DNA from 3 places in the Yersinia alsatica genome. Region 1 is predicted to be linked to each of the others. Evidence: predicted binding sites of a transcription regulator. Region 1 holds the regulator's gene; each other region holds the start of a gene.

Region 1 (6,133 bases):
ATGAAGATAAGAAACTGATGGCAGATAAAAGTGACCTTAACGCCCTGAGTGGCCGTTTTCGTGGGTATTACCCGGTAGTAATTGATGTAGAAACCGCCGGTTTTAATGCTCAAACTGACGCATTACTGGAAATTGCCGCCGTCACCTTGCAAATGAACAAGGATGGTTGGCTGTTGCCAGATGAAACACTGCATTTTCATGTTGACCCTTTTGAAGGTGCCAATCTGCAACCTGAAGCGCTGGCATTTAATGGCATAGACCCGACCAACCCTTTGCGTGGCGCAGTCAGTGAATATGAAGCCTTACATGCCATTTTCAAAGCGGTACGCAAAGGTTTGAAAGATCAAGGCTGTAACCGGGCAATTATTGTCGCGCACAATGCCCACTTTGATCACAGCTTTGTGATGGCGGCGGCAGAACGTGCCAGTTTGAAGCGCAATCCATTCCACCCTTTTGCCACATTCGATACTGCCGCGCTCAGCGGGTTAGTGCTGGGGCAAACAGTGTTGGCTAAAGCTTGTCTGACTGCGGGTATCCCCTTTGACAGTAGCCAGGCTCACTCCGCGTTGTACGATACCATGCAAACCGCAAAACTATTTTGTGAACTAGTGAATCGCTGGAAGAAACTAGGTGGCTGGCCGGTACCGGCGGGTGAATCTGAGTAAGCAGATTTGAGGTGGGAATAGCGATTTCATGATTAAAAAAGGTGGCTTGCAAGCCACCTTTTGTTTGTTCCACTCACTCGCCAACCCATTATTCTGCGGCTGGTTTTTCTTCTTCTGCACGATATTTATCGGCAGTTTCTTTCAGTAACTTTTGCAGTTCGCCGCGTTGATACATTTCCATCAGAATATCGCAGCCGCCGACCAATTCACCATCAACCCACAGCTGTGGGAAGGTTGGCCAGTTGGCATATTTTGGCAGCTCAGCACGAATATCTGGGTTTTGCAGAATATCAACATAAGCAAAACGCTCGCCGCACGCGGACAGCGCCTGCACAGCCTGAGCAGAGAAACCGCAGTTTGGCAGCTTAGGTGAACCCTTCATATAAAGCAGGATTGGGTTTTCCGCTATCTGGCGCTGAATTTTATCAATCGTGGTCATTTCTTGCTTCCTCAAGCCCTGTGGCTACAATACTTATTGCTCAATTTAATTATTGCGTACGGCCTATTGTAGCGACTGTCACGACAGGAATAAAACGCCATCTTTTGCAGGGGCTTTACTCTGCCAGCAAATGGTTATATTGTCGGCTACAAATATATGCATTTATAATAACATTTTTGATCCCATCACTTCATTATTATCTTGCTTGTGGGGTGCTTGAAATAGGCGGTGGTTAACTCGTTGACGTATGGTTGATTTAAGGTCATTTGACGGGTGAAAAAACAACAATTGCGACGCCATTAACGTTTTCTCACAATATCGATTAGATTCTTGTAGTTCGCCGCTGTTTTATATCCGGAGTTTCGGCAATACTGTGACTCTTCATATTCATTTCAGGGCCAAGGTTGGTAGCGTTATTATGCGTTTAATTCTTACGCTGTTTGTGCTGCTGTTCACCCAGCTATTTCTAAACCTGGCGCATGCGTCGCCGCAGGCTCACGTCTCTGCTGAGCAAAAGAAAGGTCAGATTAGTCAGGCCAGCCCTGATGATCGCAAGAAACGTAAAGCAGATAAAAACATTAAGAAAGTTAAAGTCGACAACAATAAAAACACTACCAGTAAAAAAGTCCCAAATAAGATAGCCGCCAATAACGATAAAAAGAAAACAGCCGCCACTGCCAGTAAAACTATTAAGAAGAAAGCACCAGAAGTCAGCAAACCTACCGCTAAAAAATCAAACAACAGTAAAGCCACTGAGAGTAAAAAAACCGATATTAAAACTGCGGCCAATAAAAAGGCGACAGTTAAGAAAACAGAAAAAGTTGCTTATGGTCGCCATAGAAATAAAGCGGAAGGGAAAGCCAGCACCGAATTAGCCGCAAATAATAAAATGAAACTCAGCCCGGCACATAAAAAACGCTACCAACACGCCAAACAAACCGCTATGAGCAAACTGATGAAACAAGTCGGCAAACCTTATCGCTGGGGCGGCACCTCCCCTAATACCGGTTTTGATTGCAGCGGGCTTATCTATTACGCCTATAAAGATGTCATCAGAATAAAAATGCCGCGCACCGCCAACGAAATGTATCATTTGCGCGATGCAGCACCGGTTAAACGCGCTGAATTAGAAAGTGGTGACCTGGTGTTCTTCAATATTGCTAATCGTGGTGTGGCCGACCATGTAGGGGTCTATTTAGGCAACGGCAAGTTTATTCAGTCCCCGCGGACGGGCGAAGAGATCCGCATCAGCATGATGGATAATGACTACTGGCAAGATCACTATGTCGGCGCGCGCCGGGTAGTGACACCAAAAACCATCCGCTAATCCTTACTCTGGCACCCGGTAAATCTATCAGGTGCCTACCTCTCACCATCCCCACCAATCACATAACTCAATGCGTTTAATTTTCGTGCAATCCCCCATCTTGTAGTGTGGTTATATCTGTCATTCCTGTTGAAAGTTGTTAAGATTAATACCCACAACAAAAATACAACAATTATGATTTAACCGCTCTTCGCCGCATCATGGCTACAGCTAATGACCGGATTTGAGGAGCAAACACCCTGAGCAACCCCGAAAGGAGAGAGCTATGTCTTTTGAATTACCCGCATTACCTTATGCACAAAATGCACTGGAACCGCATATTTCGGCTGAAACACTGGAATATCATTACGGCAAGCATCACAACACCTATGTGGTGAATCTTAATAACCTGATTAAAGATACTGAGTTTGCTGCTAAGACGTTGGAAGAGATTATCAAAACCTCCAGCGGCGGCATCTTTAACAATGCTGCCCAAGTCTGGAACCATACTTTTTACTGGCACTGTCTGTCGCCGAATGGCGGTGGTGAACCAACGGGCAAAGTCGATGATGCCATTAAGCAATCTTTTGGTTCTTTTGCTGAATTTAAAGCGCAATTTACCGACGCCGCAGTGAAAAACTTTGGTGCAGGTTGGACGTGGCTGGTCAAGAAAGCGGATGGCACTCTGGCAATTGTCAGTACATCGAATGCAGCAACACCACTGACAACCAGCGATAAGCCGTTGTTGACTGTGGATGTGTGGGAACACGCTTACTATATTGATTACCGCAATGCGCGGCCAAAATATCTGGAGAACTTCTGGGCTTTGGTTAACTGGTCTTTTGTTGAGCAGAATTTAGCTTAATAGCGGCGTAATAATTAAGGGCGGGTAAACCGCCCTACTTATCACCGGCAAGCGGCTTAATTAATTCATTACCGCCACGAAGCTAAAGACAATAATCATTGCCAGCGCACCAACAGTCGTAATCAGCGACATCTTCAAATTGGTATCCATAAAAACTCCTCAGCCGGTTAATTTTAGTAGGGAAAAGGCACATAATTAGTGCGTTAAATTATTTTCCCACAGATAGGAAAAAAAATCTTGTGCTCATTACGCACTTTATAACATTGATTAGCTCTTCCACTTTCCCTCCAGATCAGACAAAATTCGCAGTTCATAACTGCATACCGACTAATAACGTCCAATAAAAACTCTCAGACGACCAGCTGACTCAACCATCCAGCCTACTATCGTGCTTCTGTCTGAGCGGTTTTCGAGTAATGCAGGCAAACGATTAACATAATACTTACCTGCTGTAACAGGTAAGCTTAGGAGTCATTTTTTTATGGCAACGATTAAAGATGTGGCCAAACACGCGGGTGTGTCCACCACCACCGTTTCACACGTGATCAATAAAACTCGTTTCGTCGCCGAAAATACCAAGGCTGCTGTGTGGGCAGCCATTAAAGAACTGCATTATTCGCCCAGTGCTGTGGCTCGCAGTTTGAAAGTGAATCACACTAAGTCAATTGGTTTACTGGCGACATCCAGTGAAGCCCCCTATTTCGCTGAAGTGATCGAAGCGGTTGAAAATAGCTGCTATAGCAAAGGCTATACCCTGATTTTATGTAACTCTCATAATAATCTGGATAAACAAAAAGCTTATCTGGCCATGCTGGCGCAAAAGCGTGTTGATGGGCTATTAGTGATGTGCTCAGAATATCCCGAGCAACTGTTAGGGATGCTGGAAGATTATCGTAATATTCCAATGGTAGTTATGGATTGGGGCACCGCGCGCGGTGATTTCACCGATTCAATTATTGATAATGCCTTCGAGGGTGGCTATATAGCTGGCCGTTATCTGATTGAGCGCGGCCATCGTGATATCGGTGCTATTCCCGGCCAGTTATCACGTAATACCGGGGGCGGTCGCCATCAGGGCTTCCTGAAGGCATTAGAGGAAGCCAATATCACGATACGCGATGAATGGGTGGTTCAGGGCGATTTTGAACCTGAGTCTGGTTATAAAGCCATGCATCAGATTTTGACGCAAAAACATCGTCCGACCGCGGTATTCTGTGGCGGAGATATCATGGCGATGGGCGCAATATGTGCCGCTGATGAGTTGGGTTTACGCGTGCCGCAAGATATTTCGGTGATCGGGTATGACAATGTGCGTAATGCCCGCTATTTCTCACCGGCGCTAACCACGATCCACCAGCCCAAAGAGCGATTAGGTGAAACCGCCTTTGCCATGTTGCTTGATCGTATTGTCAGCAAGCGCGAAGACCCACAAACCATTGAAGTACACCCGAAACTGGTAGAGCGCCGTTCTGTCGCTGATGGTCCGTTCCGCGATTACCGCCGTTAATCCTCTTCGGCCAGTCACATTCCACGTGACTGGCCGCTAGTGCTGCACGCCGCCGTCATCCGCTGCATTGCCATCCTTTAACCATTCGTCATTTAGCGTGACACTGTCACCTAAATAGTCCAGTAACCACGCTAAAGCTGGGGAGTGATTATTCTGTTCCCAGGTTAAGCAGCACGGGCTATCCGGCAGTGGTTCAGCTAACGTCAATGCCACCAACTGGCCATCGGCAATCAGCGGCGACACCATATGGGCTGGCACCATACCAATGCAAAGCCCTGCACACAGGCAGTCAATCCCCGTCGTCCAGTCCGGTGCTACTAATCGTTGCTGATTATCCAGCGTCCAGGTATCTCGCTTAGGCAGATTTCGTGCCGTATCTTCCAGACAAAGTGAAGGATATGGCCGCAACTGATTGTCGTTAAGTGGCCCGGTTAAACGGGCTAAAGGATGGTTCACACTGACTACACAATGCCAGGTCAAAAAGCCCATATCGCGAAATACAAACCGCCCTCTCACCGGGATGGCCCGGGTGGCACCAATGGCCATATCGGCTTGCCCATCGACCAAAGCATCCCAGACACCATTAAACACCTCATAGCGCACCCGCAGCTCCACGTCAGGGAAATGGCGATAAAAATCCAGCACCAGGCGGCGACTTCGCTGCGGTTTGACGATTTTATCTATCACGATATTTAATTGCCCCCGCCAGCCATTCGCCACCTGTTGGCACTGACGGCGCGTGTTATTCATTTTTTTGATAACATCCCGGGCTTCTTTGATGAAAACCACTCCAGCCTGAGTTAATTCGACATCGCGATGACGCCGCTCAAACAGGGGAACTGCCAGCCACTCCTCCAGTTGGCGCACGGTATAACTGACGGCAGACGGCACACGGTGCAATTCTTGAGCAGCCGCACTGAAGCTGCCGGTGCGCGCCACAGCATCAACCACCTCCAATGAGTATTCAGACCACATTATTTTCTGCCTCTCTATATTCAATTATTTGGTGTCAATTTTTTTGATAGCTTCTCGCAAATATTACCGTTTCACAACTGATTATCGTAGCGGATAGAATGCCCCCCGCTATAAATCCCTAATTATAAAGCTGTCTCAAGACAGCAAATTGCCTGCAAAATTATGATAAAGAGAAATAAAGTATGAAGACGTCAACAAGTTTCATGTTCTATCTGGCGGGTTTGAGCATGTTGGGGTACTTGGCCACCGATATGTATTTACCCGCCTTTGGTGCCATGCAACAAGAATTACAAGCCTCCGCTGGTTCCATTAGTGCCAGTCTCAGCATCTTCCTCGCCGGTTTCGCTATCGCCCAGCTTATTTGGGGGCCAGTCTC
Region 2 (6,133 bases), 1.5 Mb from region 1:
CTCTACCCCCGAAGATGAGTTCACGAGGCGCTACCTAAATAGCTTTCGGGGAGAACCAGCTATCTCCCGGTTTGATTGGCCTTTCACCCCCAGCCACAAGTCATCCGCTAATTTTTCAACATTAGTCGGTTCGGTCCTCCAGTTAGTGTTACCCAACCTTCAACCTGCCCATGGCTAGATCACCGGGTTTCGGGTCTATACCTTGCAACTAGACGCCCAGTTAAGACTCGGTTTCCCTACGGCTCCCCTATTCGGTTAACCTTGCTACAAAATATAAGTCGCTGACCCATTATACAAAAGGTACGCAGTCACACCACGAAGGTGCTCCCACTGCTTGTACGTACACGGTTTCAGGTTCTATTTCACTCCCCTCGCCGGGGTTCTTTTCGCCTTTCCCTCACGGTACTGGTTCACTATCGGTCAGTCAGGAGTATTTAGCCTTGGAGGATGGTCCCCCCATATTCAGACAGGATGTCACGTGTCCCGCCCTACTCATCGAGTTCACAGCAAGTGTATTTTTGTGTACGGGACTATCACCCTGTACCGTGCGACTTTCCAGACGCTTCCACTAACACACAAACTGATTCAGACTCTGGGCTCCTCCCCGTTCGCTCGCCGCTACTGGGGGAATCTCGGTTGATTTCTTTTCCTCGGGGTACTTAGATGTTTCAGTTCCCCCGGTTCGCCTTGCATGGCTATGTATTCACCATGCAATAGTGCAACGAATTGCACTGGGTTTCCCCATTCGGGTATCGTCGGTTGTAACGCTTCATATCAGCTTACCGACGCTTTTCGCAGATTAGCACGCCCTTCATCGCCTCTGACTGCCTAGGCATCCACCGTGTACGCTTAGTCGCTTAACCTCACAACCCGAAGGTGTCTTTCGACAACTTGCGTTGTGATTATTTGAGAGACTCTAATACAGGTTACTCGTTATCTCAGTACATCTACGGAGAGATAAGTTTCAGCTGTATTGTTTCAATTTTCAGCTTGTTCCAGATTGTTAAAGAGCAATATCTTAAACACGACTTGTTAAAGTCATCTTTAAGATACTTTGTGGTTCATTAAGAACCGGTGATAATGTCTTTCACACATTATCGGAGTGGCGTCCCCAAGGGGATTCGAACCCCTGTTACAGCCGTGAAAGGGCAGTGTCCTAGGCCTCTAGACGATGGGGACACAAAAATTGCTACTGAATCACTGATTCAGTATTTTTGTGTAAAGGTGAGAATGTGGTGACACATTCGAACGACTGATGCAGTAAAAACCCGATACCGAGGTTTTATCGCACAATCATCACCCTCATCAACAGGTGCTCTTGCTCGTTTACATTCATCAGACAATCTGTGTGGACACTGCGCAATGCGTATCGTTAGGTAAGGAGGTGATCCAACCGCAGGTTCCCCTACGGTTACCTTGTTACGACTTCACCCCAGTCATGAATCACAAAGTGGTAAGCGCCCTCCCGAAGGTTAAGCTACCTACTTCTTTTGCAACCCACTCCCATGGTGTGACGGGCGGTGTGTACAAGGCCCGGGAACGTATTCACCGTAGCATTCTGATCTACGATTACTAGCGATTCCGACTTCATGGAGTCGAGTTGCAGACTCCAATCCGGACTACGACAGACTTTATGTGGTCCGCTTGCTCTCGCGAGTTCGCTTCACTTTGTATCTGCCATTGTAGCACGTGTGTAGCCCTACTCGTAAGGGCCATGATGACTTGACGTCATCCCCACCTTCCTCCGGTTTATCACCGGCAGTCTCCTTTGAGTTCCCACCATGACGTGCTGGCAACAAAGGATAAGGGTTGCGCTCGTTGCGGGACTTAACCCAACATTTCACAACACGAGCTGACGACAGCCATGCAGCACCTGTCTCACAGTTCCCGAAGGCACCTAAGCATCTCTGCTAAGTTCTGTGGATGTCAAGAGTAGGTAAGGTTCTTCGCGTTGCATCGAATTAAACCACATGCTCCACCGCTTGTGCGGGCCCCCGTCAATTCATTTGAGTTTTAACCTTGCGGCCGTACTCCCCAGGCGGTCGACTTAACGCGTTAGCTCCGGAAGCCACGCCTCAAGGGCACAACCTCCAAGTCGACATCGTTTACAGCGTGGACTACCAGGGTATCTAATCCTGTTTGCTCCCCACGCTTTCGCACCTGAGCGTCAGTCTTTGTCCAGGGGGCCGCCTTCGCCACCGGTATTCCTCCAGATCTCTACGCATTTCACCGCTACACCTGGAATTCTACCCCCCTCTACAAGACTCTAGCTTGCCAGTTTCAAATGCAGTTCCCACGTTAAGCGCGGGGATTTCACATCTGACTTAACAAACCGCCTGCGTGCGCTTTACGCCCAGTAATTCCGATTAACGCTTGCACCCTCCGTATTACCGCGGCTGCTGGCACGGAGTTAGCCGGTGCTTCTTCTGCGAGTAACGTCAATGATTGAGCGTATTAAACTCAACCCCTTCCTCCTCGCTGAAAGTGCTTTACAACCCGAAGGCCTTCTTCACACACGCGGCATGGCTGCATCAGGCTTGCGCCCATTGTGCAATATTCCCCACTGCTGCCTCCCGTAGGAGTCTGGACCGTGTCTCAGTTCCAGTGTGGCTGGTCATCCTCTCAGACCAGCTAGGGATCGTCGCCTAGGTGAGCCATTACCCCACCTACTAGCTAATCCCATCTGGGCACATCCGATGGCGTGAGGCCCGAAGGTCCCCCACTTTGCTCTTGCGAGGTCATGCGGTATTAGCTACCGTTTCCAGTAGTTATCCCCCTCCATCAGGCAGTTTCCCAGACATTACTCACCCGTCCGCCGCTCGCCGGCAAAGTAGCAAGCTACTTTCCGCTGCCGCTCGACTTGCATGTGTTAGGCCTGCCGCCAGCGTTCAATCTGAGCCATGATCAAACTCTTCAATTTAAGATTTGTTTGATTTGCTGCTAATAAAAGCAGCGATGCTCAAAGATTACTTTCTGCAAATATGCATTCGAACCGAAGTTCAAATGTGTACTGCTTTGGTCACTCTTCAAGACTTTGATATTTCTTCTGCCTGCCGAAACAGGCTTCGATATCGTCTTGCGAGTGCCCACACAGATTGTCTGATAAATTGTTAAAGAGCAGTGCGTTAGCAACCCGTGGTTGGTAACGCGAGGTGCGCATATTACGCTTTCCTCATTCAGAGTCAACTACTAATTTCGTTGAATTTCTCTGTTCTCTTTGCCGGTCACTTAACTACTTGATTCGTTGTGTGCCGTCTCGATGGATGCGCATTATAGGGAGTTCTGAGCTGCCCGCAACCGCTAATTTCAATTAAAATGACTGTTTGCTGCATTCCACAGCAAAACCCCACCTTATACCCTGTTGTACACAAACTTATCCACAGATTGAATCTGAACTCAAAATTGACGAGCATCGCGCAATCGTTTTCGCTACAATTCCCCGCGTCGAAAAGAGTCACCTTGTTGGCAAAGTTTGGGACGTTATCTGAATCTGTTCTTCTCTTTATAGCGCTATATAGATAGAAGAGATCCACATAACGCTCTATTGATCGATTGCGAAGAATAATTGCGACTCCAAAGCCAAGGGATAAAACCATGCAACAACGCCGCCCAATCCGCCGTGCTCTACTCAGTGTCTCTGATAAAGCCGGGATCATCGAATTCGCCACTGCACTTTCACAACGTGGTATCGAGTTACTTTCCACTGGCGGGACCGCCCGTCTGCTTGCTGAGGCTGGTCTGCCAGTCACCGAAGTTTCGGACTACACCGGTTTCCCAGAAATGATGGACGGACGCGTTAAGACTTTGCATCCCAAAGTGCATGGCGGCATTCTCGGTCGTCGTGGTCAAGATGATGGCATCATGGCCCAACATGACATTCAGCCGATTGATATTGTGGTTGTGAACTTATATCCATTCGCCCAGACGGTAGCCCGCCCTGATTGCTCACTAGAAGATGCGGTAGAGAATATCGATATCGGCGGCCCAACCATGGTGCGCTCAGCGGCTAAGAACCACAAAGATGTCGCCATTGTCGTCAAGAGCAGCGACTACCAGGCTATTATTGCTGAGCTCGATGAGAATGAGGGTTCACTGACTTATCCAACCCGTTTCGACCTGGCGATTAAAGCTTTCGAACACACTGCCGCCTACGACAGCATGATTGCCAACTACTTTGGCGCGCTGGTTCCTCCTTATTATGGCGACACTGAGCAACCTTCTGGCCGCTTCCCTCGGACTCTGAATCTTAACTATATAAAGAAACAAGATATGCGCTACGGTGAGAACAGCCACCAGCATGCCGCCTTCTATATAGAAGAAGATATTAAAGAAGCCTCCGTTGCAACTGCGCAGCAATTGCAAGGTAAGGCCCTCTCTTATAACAACATCGCCGATACCGATGCCGCACTGGAGTGTGTGAAAGAGTTCAGTGAACCCGCTTGTGTGATTGTCAAACATGCCAACCCATGTGGCGTTGCTATCGCTGACTCTCTGCTGGCTGCTTACGATAAAGCTTATAAAACTGACCCGACATCAGCTTTCGGCGGCATTATCGCCTTTAACCGTGAACTCGATGCCGAAACTGCGAGCGCCATTATCAGCCGCCAATTCGTCGAAGTCATTATTGCGCCAGCAGTTAGCACTGAAGCTTTGGCGCTGTTAGCCGCTAAACAGAATGTTCGCGTTCTGACTTGTGGTCAGTGGCAAGAACGTACCGCCGCGCTGGACTTCAAACGCGTCAATGGTGGTTTGTTGGTGCAAGATCGCGATTTAGGTATGGTAACTGCCGCGGATCTGCGCGTGGTATCCAAACGCCAACCCACCGAGCAAGAGCTGCGTGATGCGCTGTTCTGCTGGAAAGTCGCCAAGTTCGTTAAATCTAACGCGATTGTTTATGCGCGCGACAATATGACGATTGGTATAGGCGCAGGCCAAATGAGCCGCGTGTATTCAGCCAAGATAGCTGGCATCAAAGCGGCAGATGAAGGTTTGGAAGTGGCGGGTTCCGCCATGGCCTCTGATGCTTTCTTCCCGTTCCGTGACGGTATTGATGCCGCAGCAGCCGTGGGTATCACCTGCGTAATCCAGCCTGGTGGCTCAATCCGTGATGACGAAGTTATTGCTGCCGCTGATGAACACGGTATTGCCATGATCTTCACCGACATGCGCCATTTCCGTCATTAATTAAACCTCTTATCTAAGTGGGGTATGCGCTCTGGTGCATAACCCACGGAGTCATCCGAATGAATATTTTGATTATTGGCAATGGCGGGCGCGAGCATGCGCTGGGCTGGAAAGCTGCACAGTCACCTTTGGCGGATAAAATTTATGTCGCGCCAGGTAATGCGGGGACGGCACTGGAGCCTAGGCTAGAAAATGTAGATATCGCCGCTACCGATATCGCGGGTTTGCTGGCTTTTGCTCAGAAGAATGACATTGGCCTGACTATCGTCGGCCCGGAAGCTCCGCTGGTGATTGGTGTCGTTGATGCTTTCCGCGCTGCTGGCCTGACTATCTTTGGCCCAACGCAAGCCGCCGCTCAGTTGGAAGGGTCGAAAGCTTTCACCAAAGACTTCCTGGCTCGCCACCATATCCCAACCGCGTTTTACCAAAACTTCACCGAAGTTGAACCGGCTTTAGCCTATGTTCGCCAGATTGGCGCTCCCATCGTAATTAAAGCGGATGGACTAGCTGCAGGTAAAGGTGTGATTGTCGCCATGACATTAGCAGAGGCAGAAACTGCCGTTCATGACATGCTGGCAGGCAATGCATTTGGTGATGCAGGCCACCGTATTGTGGTGGAAGAATTCCTTGATGGCGAAGAAGCCAGCTTTATCGTGATGGTTGACGGTGAAAACGTGTTGCCGATGGCCACCAGCCAAGACCATAAGCGAGTGGGTGATGGCGATACCGGGCCGAATACTGGCGGCATGGGCGCTTATTCTCCAGCGCCGGTGGTCACTGATGAAGTCCATCAACGCGTCATGGACCAAGTTATCTGGCCAACCGTGCGCGGCATGGCGGCGGAAGGCAATGTTTATACTGGCTTCCTCTATGCGGGTTTGATGATTTCGGCCGATGGGCAACCAAAAGTTATCGAATTCAACTGTCGTTTTGGTGATCCTGAAACCCA
Region 3 (6,133 bases), 1.9 Mb from region 1:
CCATGGTGAATAAACTCCCGCGTCGGTGTTTTCCAACCATCAGCAAATAGCAACGGAGGAATAAACAGCACCAGGAATAATTCCGGGTCAAAATCGACATGCAAACCAAAGTGGGGAAAGGCCAATAAGGCACCACAGACAATCTGCATTAAAGGGAGGGGGACTTGAAACGGTAGCATCCTCGTGACAACGCCTGAAAGCGACACCACCAAAATTAGAATGAGGATTGTAAAAAAGATTTCCATGCTTTCCTTAGACTCAACACAACGTAAGACCTGACCGCACCCGCCCGTAAACAGGGCTGGCTCACAGCTTTTGATAGTAGATCACTTTTTTATAAAACGGGGAAAAACCTGTTGCTGAGGGCAGGAAAATACAAAGAAAGTAGGGATATATAAAAAGTGACAATATTAGGGGCAGAATTGGGGGCAGAATGCCCCCTTATTGTTGAGATTAAATCGCCCAACCACCGGCATAGAATGCTACCAGCGCGACTGCGATAATCACGGTACCGAGATTCAGTTTACGCCATTCGCCAGAGCAAATACGGCCAATCACCAGTGAACTGAAGCCCAGCATAATGCCGGTGACGATATTGCAGGTCAGCACGATAAATACCGCACAAAGCAAGCCGGACATCGCGTCGACGAAATCGTCAAAGTCCAGTTTGGATACATTGCTTAGCATCAGCAAACCGACATACATCAGGGCCGGAGCGGTGGCATAAGCGGGCACCAAATAGGAAAGCGGAGAGAGGAACAGAATCAGCAAGAATAGGATACCGACGACAGTCGCTGTCAGGCCGGTTTTACCGCCCGCCGCAGTACCGGCAGCAGATTCAATATATACCGCAGCAGGAGCCGCACCCACCAAACCCGCAAAAATGCTGCTGACGGAGTCAGAAGTCAGGGCTTTGCCGCCACTGATAATCTGGCCATCCTTATCCAGCAAGTTAGCTTGCCCGGCAACTGCACGGATGGTGCCGGTAGCATCAAAGACCGCGGTCATCACCAGCGCCAACACACTTGGCAGCACCACCGGTTTTAATGCGCCCATGATATCCAAGCTGAAAATCAACGAGTTACCGTTCGCATCCGCCAAACTTGGCATGGCGAACAGCCCTTGATAAGTCACACTTGGGTCAAAAATCAGGCCGATAACCGAGATGGCAATAATCACGAACAGAATGCCACCCGGCACCCGCAGTTTTTCCAGACCGAAAATTACTGCCAAACCCAGTAAGGTCATCATTACCGGGAAGGAGGTAAATGCGCCCAGCGCGACCGGTAAACCTTCAATTGGGTTTTTGATTACCAAGCCGACACCGTTCGCCGCAATCAGCAGCAGAAACAGGCCGATACCAATGCCGGTACCATGCGCTACGCCCATTGGTAAGTTACGCAATATCCACGAACGAATACCGGTGACGGAAATAATGGTAAACAGCACCCCCATCAGGAATACCGCGCCCAATGCCACAGGAATACTGATATGTTGGCCCAATACCAAACTGAAAGCCGTAAACGCGGTCAGGGAGATGGCGCAACCAATCGCCATCGGCAAATTCGCCCACAAGCCCATCAGCAAAGAACCCAAACCAGCAACCAGACAGGTCGCAACAAATACAGCTGTTGGTGGGAAGCCCGCTTTACCCAGCATGCTCGGCACAACAATCACCGAGTAGACCATAGCCAAGAAGGTTGTCAGACCGGCCAGCACTTCCTGGCGTACATTACTGCCACGTTCACTAAGTTTGAAAAATGCATCAAGCGAACCTTTTGGCTTTGCTGCCGGGTTCGCTTGAGGATTGGTGCTAGACATGGTTATGTCCCCTGTGTGTCATTTTAAGTGTAGTCAGCAAGTCACGCGCCCTTTCTATACGTAATCGTTTCCGTCGCTGCCGATTAACTCGTCAATTCCTCCAGCACCGAAGTGAAAGAGAAAATAGCAAACGATTAGCTGGAAGTGCGCATGACTGGAAAAAAATCGAAGTTTAGGGCAGATGCCATTTAAGGCAAACGATTATCTAGCTATTTGTAGCGACTAAGCAACATCAGATAGCGACATTTAATACATTTTTTTACATTAATTTGTCCGGGAGCATTAATTGCAGCAGGAAACGAAAGTGTGAGCCGCCTCACACCCGTTTTCCTTCAGTGGTTCTTGGTTTTCATCAGCGGTGATTACTTCTCTAACGTGAAGGCACCGCCCTTGGCAATCGCCTGTTGATAAGCTGGCCGCTGATGAATACGCACTAAGAAATCTTGCAGTTTCGGGAACCCTTCTAGGCCGCCACGGGTGTTGATTGCCTCGATAGGAAAGCTCATTTGGATATCGGCAGCACTGAAATCTCGGCCAGCAAACCATAGATTTTGCGTTAAATGCTGCTCCAGATAATCGCGGTGCGTGGCAATTTGCTTATTCAGATAACTTTTCTGCACCCCATCGCCCAGAGCTTTGGCAACCGGGCGAATAATCCAAGGTACTGGCGGCCCGCCAAACCGGCTGAAGATAAGTTTCATCACCAACAATGGCATCAATGAGCCCTCCGCATAATGCATCCAGTAGCGAAATTGCTGGCGGTCATAATGACCCGTGGGCTTAAATTGCCCCTGTGCATCATAGGTTTCCTGTAAATACTCGATAATGGCACCCGACTCAGCCAACGTCAGATCGCCATCAGTAATCACCGGTGATTTCCCTAGGGGATGAATTTTTTTCAACTCCGGCGGAGCCAGTAAACTGCCGGGGTCACGCTGATATCGCTTCAACTCATAGGGAACTTGCAACTCTTCCAGCATCCACAAAATACGCTGTGAACGTGAATTATTCAGATGGTGAACAATGACCATGATCGAGCTCCATATGATAAATATCAGAGTATTGATTATAGTGATAAAAGGATATTTTGGTTTACGGCACTGCGGATGCAGTTTCCGAGAAGCACAGCATTCATATTGGAGAGGCAGAGCCACGAACCACAGAATTGGCTTAAAAAGGCAATAAAAAACCCTGCCGAGACAGGGTGTTATTTTTAGCACTATTCGTACTTAGCGAATCCCGGAATCAGAACGGGATGTCGTCGTCAAAATCCATTGGTGGCTCATTGCCGCCTTGTGGTTGTGCTGCTGGCGCTGCCTGAGCTGGGCGTGAAGTCTGACCGCCGCTGAACTGGTTGCCGCCTTGGGGTTGCTGAGGTTGACCCCAACCGCCTTGCGCGCCACCGTCTTGTTGTGGTGCGCCACCACCAGCTGGAGCACCGCCACCCTGACGGCCACCGAGCATTTGCATGGTGCCACCCACGTTAACCACAACTTCGGTGGTATAACGCTCTTGGCCGCTTTGATCCTGCCACTTACGGGTTTGCAATGCGCCTTCAATATAGACCTGAGAGCCTTTGCGCAGATATTCACCAGCCACTTCAGCCAGTTTGCCGAATAACACTACACGGTGCCATTCCGTCTTTTCTTTCTGCTCGCCGGTTGCTTTATCACGCCAGCTTTCGGAAGTGGCCAGGGTGATATTGGCAACAGCGCCGCCGTTAGGCATGTAGCGGACTTCCGGGTCTTGGCCCAAATTCCCGACCAAAATCACTTTGTTTACGCCTCTGCTGGCCATGTGAACTCTCCTGATGAAGTAAATTTTGTACAGTATAAACGAGTAAGTTTAACACGCTAACCACCAAACGGCACAACAGATCATAACTGCGGAATGCATTACAGATTTATCGTGATAACTGCCTTAATTGCACTCAGATACTGGATATCCATTCAGGTTTTTTTGTGTCATAATTATCCGTTTCGTACTGGCTGTGTCCCTTTTTCGGCGTTGCAAAGTGCACCGATAATATTACCCAAAGTAATTGGAATTGCAGGTATAGGCAGCAAGCGAACAGATCCAGATGGACTGACACAAGTCAGTGATCCGGGTGCGTGAACGTAGCTAACAACCCTACAGTTTCAAGTACGAAGGGTATAAACGCGATAAAGACACAGTGAGAGGCTCAGTTTTAATCCGGGAAATGTTTGAATGGATAATATCGAAGTTCGGGGCGCTCGCACCCATAATCTTAAGAATATCAACCTGATTATCCCGCGCGACAAACTGATTGTTGTCACCGGTTTATCGGGTTCAGGCAAGTCCTCACTGGCTTTTGATACCCTGTATGCTGAAGGGCAACGTCGCTATGTTGAGTCTCTCTCCGCCTATGCGCGCCAATTTTTATCGCTGATGGAAAAACCGGATGTTGACCATATTGAAGGTCTGTCTCCGGCTATCTCTATCGAGCAAAAATCGACTTCCCATAACCCGCGATCTACCGTGGGAACCATCACTGAAATTCATGATTACCTGCGCCTGCTGTTTGCTCGCGTGGGTGAACCGCGCTGCCCCGACCATGATGTTCCGTTAGCCGCCCAAACGGTCAGCCAGATGGTGGATAACGTCATCAGTCAGCCCGAAGGTCGCCGCCTAATGTTACTGGCGCCAGTGGTAAAAGATCGCAAAGGCGAACATACCAAAACCTTGGAAAATCTGGCGATGCAGGGCTACATTCGGGCACGGATCGACGGCGAAGTCTGCGATCTTTCTGATCCTCCGAAATTAGAATTGCAGAAGAAACACACTATTGAGGTCGTGGTCGATCGCTTTAAAGTCCGTGAAGATCTGGCGCAGCGCCTGGCTGAATCATTTGAAACCGCACTGGAGTTATCCGGCGGTACTGCTGTGGTTGCCGATATGGATGACCCACACGCCGAAGAGCTGTTATTCTCCGCCAACTTTGCCTGCCCGATTTGCGGCTATAGCATGAGCGAGTTGGAGCCACGCCTGTTCTCCTTTAACAATCCGGCGGGCGCTTGCCCGACCTGTGATGGTCTGGGTGTGCAGCAGTTCTTTGACCCCGACCGCGTGCTGCAAAATCCTGAGCTGTCACTGGCGGGTGGGGCTATTCGTGGCTGGGATCGCCGTAACTTCTATTATTTCCAGATGCTGCGTTCACTGGCGGATCACTACAAGTTTGATATCGAAGCGCCCTTTAATTCGCTGAGTGCCGACATACAAAAAGCCGTGTTGTACGGCTCCGGTAAAGACACCATCGAATTCAAATATATTAATGACCGTGGTGATACCACTGTTCGCCGCCACCCATTTGAGGGGGTACTGCACAATATGGAACGCCGTTATAAAGAGACGGAATCCAGTGCTGTGCGCGAAGAGTTAGCCAAATTTATCAGCAACCGCTCTTGTGCTTCCTGTGAAGGTACCCGCCTGCGCAAAGAAGCGCGTTATGTCTTTGTGCAAAATACCCCGCTACCGAAAATCTCGGATATGAGCATCGGCGATGCCCTTGAGTTTTTCAAGAACTTAAAATTGAGCGGCCAAAGAGCGCAAATTGCCGATAAAATTCTGAAAGAAATCGGCGAGCGATTGACGTTTTTGGTCAACGTCGGTCTAAATTATCTGTCACTGTCCCGCTCGGCAGAAACGTTATCCGGTGGCGAGGCGCAGCGTATCCGCCTGGCAAGCCAGATTGGTGCCGGTTTGGTCGGCGTCATGTACGTGCTTGATGAGCCGTCCATCGGCTTGCATCAGCGCGATAATGAACGTTTATTGGAAACCCTGATTCACCTACGTAATCTGGGTAATACCGTGATTGTGGTTGAGCATGATGAAGATGCTATCCGCGCGGCTGACCATGTGATAGATATCGGCCCGGGTGCCGGTGTGCATGGCGGTGAAGTGGTGGCGGAAGGTACCGTCGATGACATTATGGCCACGCCAGAATCATTAACGGGCCAGTTCCTGAGCGGGAAACGAGAAATCGCCATACCGGCGCAACGCGTCGCGGGTGATCCGAGCAAAGTATTAAAACTGATGGGAGCCAGTGGCAATAACCTGAAAGATGTCACGTTGACGCTGCCTGTCGGGCTGTTCATCTGCATTACCGGTGTCTCCGGCTCGGGTAAATCAACACTGATTAATGACACTTTATACCCGATTGCGCAGCGCCAACTGAACGGCGCAACTATTACTGAACCGGCCCCATATCGCGATATCCATGGGCTGGAGCATTTCGATAAAGTTATCGATATTGACCAAAGCCCTATTGGCCGGACACCGCGCTCTAACCCGG

The links. Region 1 encodes PurR, which represses purine synthesis genes. Its sites were predicted from a motif close to CANGCAAACGTTTGCNTG; they were not measured.
Positions count from the first base shown of each region.
Region 2: the regulator PurR is predicted to act here: its motif matches at 3,414-3,431, upstream of purH (bifunctional phosphoribosylaminoimidazolecarboxamide formyltransferase/IMP cyclohydrolase).
Region 3: the regulator PurR is predicted to act here: its motif matches at 1,879-1,896, upstream of N0H69_RS04980 (NCS2 family permease).

Region 1 covers NZ_CP104006.1:3,026,057-3,032,189, reverse strand. Annotated here, with positions in the region: gene rnt (ribonuclease T) at 18-665, shown strand; gene N0H69_RS13530 (Grx4 family monothiol glutaredoxin) at 754-1,104, opposite strand; gene N0H69_RS13525 (C40 family peptidase) at 1,523-2,431, shown strand; gene sodB (superoxide dismutase [Fe]) at 2,697-3,275, shown strand; gene cydH (cytochrome bd-I oxidase subunit CydH) at 3,336-3,425, opposite strand; gene purR (HTH-type transcriptional repressor PurR) at 3,757-4,782, shown strand; gene punR (DNA-binding transcriptional activator PunR) at 4,819-5,757, opposite strand; gene punC (purine nucleoside transporter PunC) at 5,940-6,133, shown strand, end outside.
Region 2 covers NZ_CP104006.1:4,503,732-4,509,864, forward strand. Annotated here, with positions in the region: rRNA gene N0H69_RS20350 (23S ribosomal RNA) at 1-863, opposite strand, end outside; tRNA gene N0H69_RS20355 (tRNA-Glu) at 1,104-1,179, opposite strand; rRNA gene N0H69_RS20360 (16S ribosomal RNA) at 1,378-2,920, opposite strand; gene N0H69_RS20365 (hypothetical protein) at 3,020-3,160, opposite strand; gene purH (bifunctional phosphoribosylaminoimidazolecarboxamide formyltransferase/IMP cyclohydrolase) at 3,595-5,184, shown strand; gene purD (phosphoribosylamine--glycine ligase) at 5,244-6,133, shown strand, end outside.
Region 3 covers NZ_CP104006.1:1,148,674-1,154,806, reverse strand. Annotated here, with positions in the region: gene N0H69_RS04985 (Na+/H+ antiporter) at 1-245, opposite strand, end outside; gene N0H69_RS04980 (NCS2 family permease) at 454-1,821, opposite strand; gene N0H69_RS04975 (glutathione S-transferase family protein) at 2,184-2,852, opposite strand; gene ssb1 (single-stranded DNA-binding protein SSB1) at 3,067-3,618, opposite strand; gene uvrA (excinuclease ABC subunit UvrA) at 4,030-6,133, shown strand, end outside.